DNA from 2 places in the Stenotrophomonas sp. 116085_Sma genome. Region 1 is predicted to be linked to the other one. Evidence: riboswitches for the same ligand, from Rfam matches in the RefSeq annotation. Region 1 holds a riboswitch; the other holds the start of a gene.

Region 1 (3,379 bases):
CGAACTGCGGCGACAGCGCCACGTAGCCGACATTCAGCAGCGCCGACAGCGCGCACAGGCTGAAACCGATGGCGACCTGGCGTGTGGGCGTGGTGTGCCCGGCCATGCGCCCGGACAGGAACGAGCCGGTGGTCATGCCGCCGATGGTGGGGATGAACAACCACGCGAAACCGCCCTCGCCCAGGTGCAGGTGCTGCATCACGAACACCGGCGCCGAGGAGATGTACAGGAAGATGCCGCCGAAACCGATGCTGCCGGCCAGCGCCAGGCGCAGGAAGCGCGGGTTGAAGCCGATGCGCACGTAGTCACGCAGCAGCACGCGCGGCGACAGCGGCACCCGCGCCTCGACCGGATGGGTTTCCGGCAGGAAGCGCGCGGTGGCCGCCAGCAGGACCAGTGCGAACACCACCAGGAACCAGAAGATCAGCGGCCAACCTGCGCCACTGAGCAGGATCCAGCCACCGATGATCGGTGCGATGGCCGGGGCGATGCCGAACAGCATCGACACCTGGCTCATCAGCCGCTGGGCATCGTGGCCGTGGTACAGGTCGCGGATCACCGCGCGGCCGACGATCATGCCGACACCTGCCGACAGGCCCTGCAGCGCGCGGAACGCCAGCAGCGTGCTCAGGTCGGTGGACAGCGCACAGCCGACCGAGGCGCCGACGAACACCACCAGGCCGCCCAGGATCACCCGCTTGCGGCCCCAGGCATCGGACAGCGGACCGTGCGCCAGGCTCATCAGGCCGTAGAACAGCAGGTACACGCTGATGGTCTGCTGCACCGCCACCTCGTCCACCGCCAGGCGCTGGGCCAGCTGCGGGAACGCCGGGAAGATGGTGTCGATCGAGAACGGGCCGAACATGGCCAGGCCGGCAAGCAGCAGGGCCATGCGGCGGGTGGAGGGGGCAACAGCGGCGGTCATGGAGGAAACGTCCGGCAGGGCCATGCGGGGCAAGCACGGCGGGCGCCGGTCCCGCAGCAACGGGGACGGCGCCAGATGAATTCGGGTATCCGCCCATCATAGGTGGGGATTGCGCTTGATGCCATGCAGCACTGCACAAAACGCACGGCCGGGCCATCGGCCATTCAGGCGCGGCGGTCAGGGGGCGGAGGCGGCCGCCGCGCCCGCAACGGGCTATAATCAGCGGGCAACACGGTGGGAGAAGCGGAACACCGCTGCCGAAGGCGCAACGCCCGTAATCGCTCAGGCCCGATACCACCCGTAACACAACTCTGGAGAGACCGGTTCGATCCGGCGCCGAAGGGGCACGAAGCTGCGGTTTTCCGCGCTTTTAAACTCTCAGGCAAAAGGACAGAGGGGCGCCCCGCAGACCGCCGACCGGCGGCTTGTGCCCGTGCGTGTGCCCTTTCCTGACGGATCCTTCGCCATGTCCCAGAACACCCCTTCCCTGCGTGAGCTCGAGCACCACAACGCGTTCGTCGAGCGCCACATCGGCCCCAATGACGCCGAGATCGCGCAGATGCTCGACGTCGTCGGCCACGCGTCGCTGGATGCGATGACCGATGCCATCGTGCCGGCCAAGATCAAGTCGCCGGCGCCGCTGGCGCTGCCGGAGTCGATGACCGAAGTGCAGGCACTGGCGAAGATCCGTGCGATCGCCGACAAGAACACCGTGCTGCGCAGCTTCATCGGCCAAGGCTACTACGGCACCCACACGCCGAACGTGATCCTGCGCAACATCCTGGAAAACCCGGCGTGGTACACCGCCTACACCCCGTACCAGGCGGAAATCTCGCAGGGCCGCATGGAAGCGCTGATCAACTTCCAGACCCTGTGCGCCGACCTGACCGGCATGGAAATCGCCAACGCCTCGCTGCTGGACGAAGCCACCGCCGCTGCTGAAGCGATGACCCTGGCCAAGCGTTCGGCCAAGTCCAAGTCGGACACCTTCTTCGTGCACGACGCCGTGCATCCGCAGACGCTGGAACTGCTGCGTACCCGCGCCGAGCCCATGGGCATCGTGCTGCGCGTCGGCACCCCGGCCGAAGCGCTGGAAGCGGAAGCCTTCGGCCTGCTGCTGCAGTATCCGGATACCTTCGGCCAGGTGGGCGACTACAAGGCGCTGGTCGATGCCGTGCACGCACGCGGCGGCCTGGTGGCCGTGGCCACCGACCTGCTGGCCCTGACCCTGCTGGCCGCCCCGGGCGAATGGGGCGCGGACATCGTGGTCGGCAACAGCCAGCGTTTCGGCGTGCCGTTCGGCTTCGGTGGCCCGCACGCCGCCTTCATGGCCTGCCGTGACGCCTACAAGCGCTCGATGCCGGGCCGCCTGATCGGTGTTTCGGTCGATGCCCAGGGCAACCCGGCCTACCGCCTGACCCTGCAGACCCGCGAGCAGCACATCCGCCGCGAGAAGGCGACTTCCAACATCTGTACCGCGCAGGTGCTGCTGGCGGTGATGGCCTCGATGTACGCCGTTTACCACGGCCCGGAAGGCCTGACCCGCATTGCCCGCCGCACCCATCGCCTGGCCTCGATCCTGGCCGCAGCGCTGCGCAATGCCGGCGTGCAGGTCGGTGGCGATTTCTTCGACACCCTGCATGTCACCGGCGTGCATGCCGATGAGATCCATGCCAAGGCGCGCGCCGCCGGCTACAACCTGCGCGCGATCGACAGCGACTCGGTCGGCATCAGCCTGGACGAAACCACCACCCGCGCCGACATCGTTGCCGTGGCGGCCGTGTTCGGTGCCTCGCTGGACGTCGACGCGCTGGATGCCAGCACCGCCGACGCGCTGCCGGCCGGCCTGCTGCGCCAGTCCGCGTTCCTGACCCACCCGGTGTTCAACACCCACCACAGCGAGCACGAGCTGCTGCGCTACCTGCGTTCGCTGGCCGACAAGGACCTGGCGATGGATCGCACGATGATCCCGCTGGGTTCGTGCACCATGAAGCTCAACGCCACCGCCGAGATGATTCCGGTGACCTGGCCGGAGTTCTCGCAGATCCACCCGCTGGTGCCGGCCGACCAGGCGCTGGGCTACAAGGAACTGATCGACACGCTGGAAGCGATGCTGGTCGAATGCACCGGCTACGACGCAGTCAGCCTGCAACCGAATTCCGGCGCGCAGGGTGAGTACGCCGGCCTGCTGGCGATCCGCGCCTACCACCGCTCGCGCGGCGAGGGCCACCGCGACATATGCCTGATCCCGGATTCGGCACATGGCACCAACCCGGCTTCGGCGCAGATGTGCGGCATGAAGGTCGTGGTGACCAAGACCGACGCCAACGGCAACGTTGACGTCGAGGACATCCGCCTCAACGCCGAGAAGTACAGCGACCGCCTGGCCGCGATCATGATGACCTACCCGTCCACGCACGGCGTGTTCGAGGAAGAGGTGGTCGAGATCTGCGA
Region 2 (3,379 bases), 680 kb from region 1:
CGTGGTTCACTGGTGCACGCAGCCACACCACTCGGCACACGGTCTGCCGGCTGCGGCCGGCCTTCGACCAGCGTCAGCCCGAGCAGGTACAGCAGGCCAGGCAGCAGCGCGATGCCGGCGACCAGCACGACGACGGAGATCCATGCCTTGCCGGCGGCACGCATCAGTCACTGCGCCTTCGGCTTCGGGTACCACAGTGCGTTGACGATGACCCAGCGCTGCCCGAAGCGCCCCATGTGGAAGTAATCGACGAACCACGGTGTTTCCAGCCGCACCGAGGCAGCGCTGCCGGTCACATCCAGCACCGTGCAGCGGCGGTCCCATTGCTCCTTCGGGGTCTTCAGCGCGCCCTGCTTCGTCAGTGAGACCAGCTCTTCCTTCGACATCCGGCGCAGGCCAAGGCGCTCATCGGGTGTATCACCGAGGACCGCGCGCTTGGCCAGGTCCGGGTGCAGGGACCGTGCGACGCGCTGTGGGTCCGCCTCCAGCTGGCCGTCGACGTAGTCATGGCAGGTGGCTTCGATGGCCTCGATGGTGGCCGGGTCGGCGGCGGGGCTTATGGCTGCGGAAAGGGCGAACAGCAGGGCGATCGTGGACATCCGGGTCTCCAGCGCTGGGCGCGAGGCGATCATCGCACGGGCCGGGTAGCCCATCCACGCGTGGCGTGGATCTACTGTAGAGCCGAGCCCATGCTCGGCTTGACCATCAGGCAGCAGCAGCAACAACAGCCGAGCACGGGCTCGGCTCTACAGAAGCGCGGGATCCGGCGCCTGCAGCCAGGCCAGCTTGCGTTCGCGCGGCTGCTGCTTGAGCTGCCACTCGGCGCGCGAGGCGGCGGAACGGTCCGGGTATTCGCGTACGGCCAGCACGCGCAGTGGCGGCCGGGCCCGGGTGTAGCGCGCGCCCTTGCCGGCCTGGTGGGCGGCGAATCGCGCCTCCACATCGGTGCTGATGCCGGCGTAATAACTGCCATCGCGGCATTCGAGCAGGTACAGGAACCACGGGCGGGGGGACGGGGCCATGGCGGGATTATGCCGTGCTGCACTGCAGCGGATATACTGACGGCCGAATGCAGGAGAGAGGCGCCACGCTGGCGCCCGCCGAAGGCGCAGGCTCCCATGATCGCTCAGGCCGGTGGGCTGGAATCCCACCAACCATGCATTCGACTCGCCGAGCTGGAGAGAGGTCACCGGGCATGCCCGGGACGATCCGCCGAAGGGGCACGCGGCCCACGCCGCTGAACTCTCAGGCAAAAGGACAGCGGGAGCGGCACCGGTCATCGTCGTCCCGTCATTGCGCAGGCAGTGGCGGTAGTCGCGCATGGCCGGCCCCACCGCGCCCGGAGCCTGCCCCATGCTGCTGTCCATCATCTACCTGATCGCCATTTCCGCTGAAGCCATGACCGGCGCGCTGTCCGCCGGCCGCCGCCGCATGGACCTGTTCGGCGTGGTCATGATCGCCTGCGTCACCGCCCTCGGTGGCGGTTCGCTGCGCGACATCCTGCTCGGCCATTACCCGCTGGGTTGGGTGAAGCACCCCGAGTACCTGGGCTTCACCGTGTGCGCGGCGCTGATCGCCACATGGGTGGCGCGCTGGATGCACCACTTCCGCCGTACCTTCCTCGTGCTCGATGGCTTGGGCCTCATCGCCTTCACCCTGATCGGCTGCTCGATCGCACGCGAAGCGGGCCATGCGATGCCGATCGTGCTGATCGCCGGCATGCTGACCGGTGCGTTCGGCGGCGTGCTGCGCGACATCCTCTGCAACGAAGTACCGCTGATCTTCCAGAAGGAGCTGTACGCGATCATCGCGCTGCTGACCGGCGCGGCGTATCTGTTGCTGCTGCACTGGGGCGTGGCCGACGCCACCGCGATCCTGTGTTGCCTCGGTGGCGGGTTTGCGCTGCGCCTGTTGGCGATCCACTACCGCTGGGAAATGCCGAAGTTCGTGTATCACGACGAGGTGCATTGAACGATGGCGTGTTCGCCGGGCATGGCCCGGCGCTACCAGTCAAAGCCTGCACCACCCCGGCGATGTACCTGGCGCTGTCGCACATACGCAGCGCCAGGCGCATCGCCGGTGCGGACGGGTCGGCCTCCAACTCCGACCGACCCTGATCGCGGCCGCACCCCCGCAGGCGCTGGCCGCCATCCACACACATGCCGCACTCAGGCGGCTTCCATCAGGCGGCTTCGGACACCTTCACTTCACGACGGGCGCGCACGGCCGCAGCCAGTCGCTCCAGCACCGTCACGGTGGTGTCCCAGTCGATGCAGCCATCGGTGATGCTCTGCCCGTAGACCAGCGGCTGGCCTTCCACCAGTTCCTGGCGGCCACCGACCAGATGGCTCTCGATCATCACACCGACGATGCGCTGTTCGCCGTCTTCCAACTGAACGGCGATCTCTTCGATCACCTTCGGCTGGTTCTCGGGGTTCTTCAGGCTGTTGGCATGGCTGGCGTCGATCATCAGGCGCGTCGGCAGCTTGGCCTTGGCCAGCGCCTGGCAGGCCTCGGCCACACTGCCTGCATCGTAGTTCGGCTGCTTGCCACCGCGCAGGATCACGTGGCAATCCGGGTTGCCGGTGGTCGAAACAATGGCGGTGCCACCCTGCTTGGTGACCGACAGGAAGTGATGCGGATTGGAGGCCGCACCCACCGCGTCGGCGGCGATCTTCACGTTGCCATCGGTGCCGTTCTTGAAGCCGACCGGGCACGACAGTCCCGAGGCCAGTTCGCGGTGCACCTGGCTTTCGGTGGTGCGCGCACCAATGGCACCCCAGGCCACCAGATCGGCAATGTACTGCGGCGAGATCACGTCGAGGAACTCGACGCCGGCCGGCAGGCCCAGCTTGTTGATGTCGCGCAGCAGGCCACGGGCGATGCGCAGGCCCTTGTCGATCCTGAAGCTGCCATCCAGGTCCGGATCGTTGATCAAGCCCTTCCAGCCCACCGTGGTACGCGGCTTCTCGAAGTACACGCGCATGACGATTTCCAGCTCGCCGGCCAGTGCGTCACGCAGCGGCTTCAGGCGCTGGGCGTATTCGATGGCGGCGTGCGGGTCGTGGATCGAGCACGGGCCGACCACCACCGCCAGGCGGTCGTCACGGCCATGCAGGATCTGGTGCAGGGCCGCGCGCGAGGCGCTGACGGTGTCGGAGGCTTCATCGTCACACGGCAGCATCGCCAGCAGCTGGGCAGGCGGTGTCAGCGGTTCGATGGTGCGGATACGCAGGTCGTCGGTGTGCGGGGGCATTGGGGGGGAGGTCTCCGGAACGTTGGGGGTCCCCAGCGTGGCGGCATGAAAAAAGCCGCCAGGTTCGCTGGCGGCTTTCGGGAATGCGTCTGAAGCTTTCTTCAGGGTGAGCGCAGTCCTTCC

Evidence for each region. A riboswitch is a leader RNA that binds a small molecule or an ion and turns the genes downstream of it on or off. The one in region 1 is predicted to bind glycine.
Region 2: another riboswitch for glycine. It lies ahead of ACZK0Z_RS20060 (trimeric intracellular cation channel family protein); the one in region 1 lies ahead of gcvP (aminomethyl-transferring glycine dehydrogenase).

Annotation. Positions count from the first base shown of each region.
Region 1 is NZ_CM151057.1:3,652,645-3,656,023, forward strand. It holds gene ACZK0Z_RS17100 (multidrug effflux MFS transporter) at 1-925, opposite strand, end outside; glycine riboswitch at 1,227-1,329, shown strand; gene gcvP (aminomethyl-transferring glycine dehydrogenase) at 1,392-3,379, shown strand, end outside.
Region 2 is NZ_CM151057.1:4,334,776-4,338,154, forward strand. It holds gene ACZK0Z_RS20045 (hypothetical protein) at 1-164, opposite strand, end outside; gene ACZK0Z_RS20050 (nuclear transport factor 2 family protein) at 168-599, opposite strand; gene ACZK0Z_RS20055 (GIY-YIG nuclease family protein) at 747-1,022, opposite strand; glycine riboswitch at 1,063-1,152, shown strand; glycine riboswitch at 1,166-1,269, shown strand; gene ACZK0Z_RS20060 (trimeric intracellular cation channel family protein) at 1,354-1,971, shown strand; gene ACZK0Z_RS20065 (3-deoxy-7-phosphoheptulonate synthase) at 2,183-3,256, opposite strand.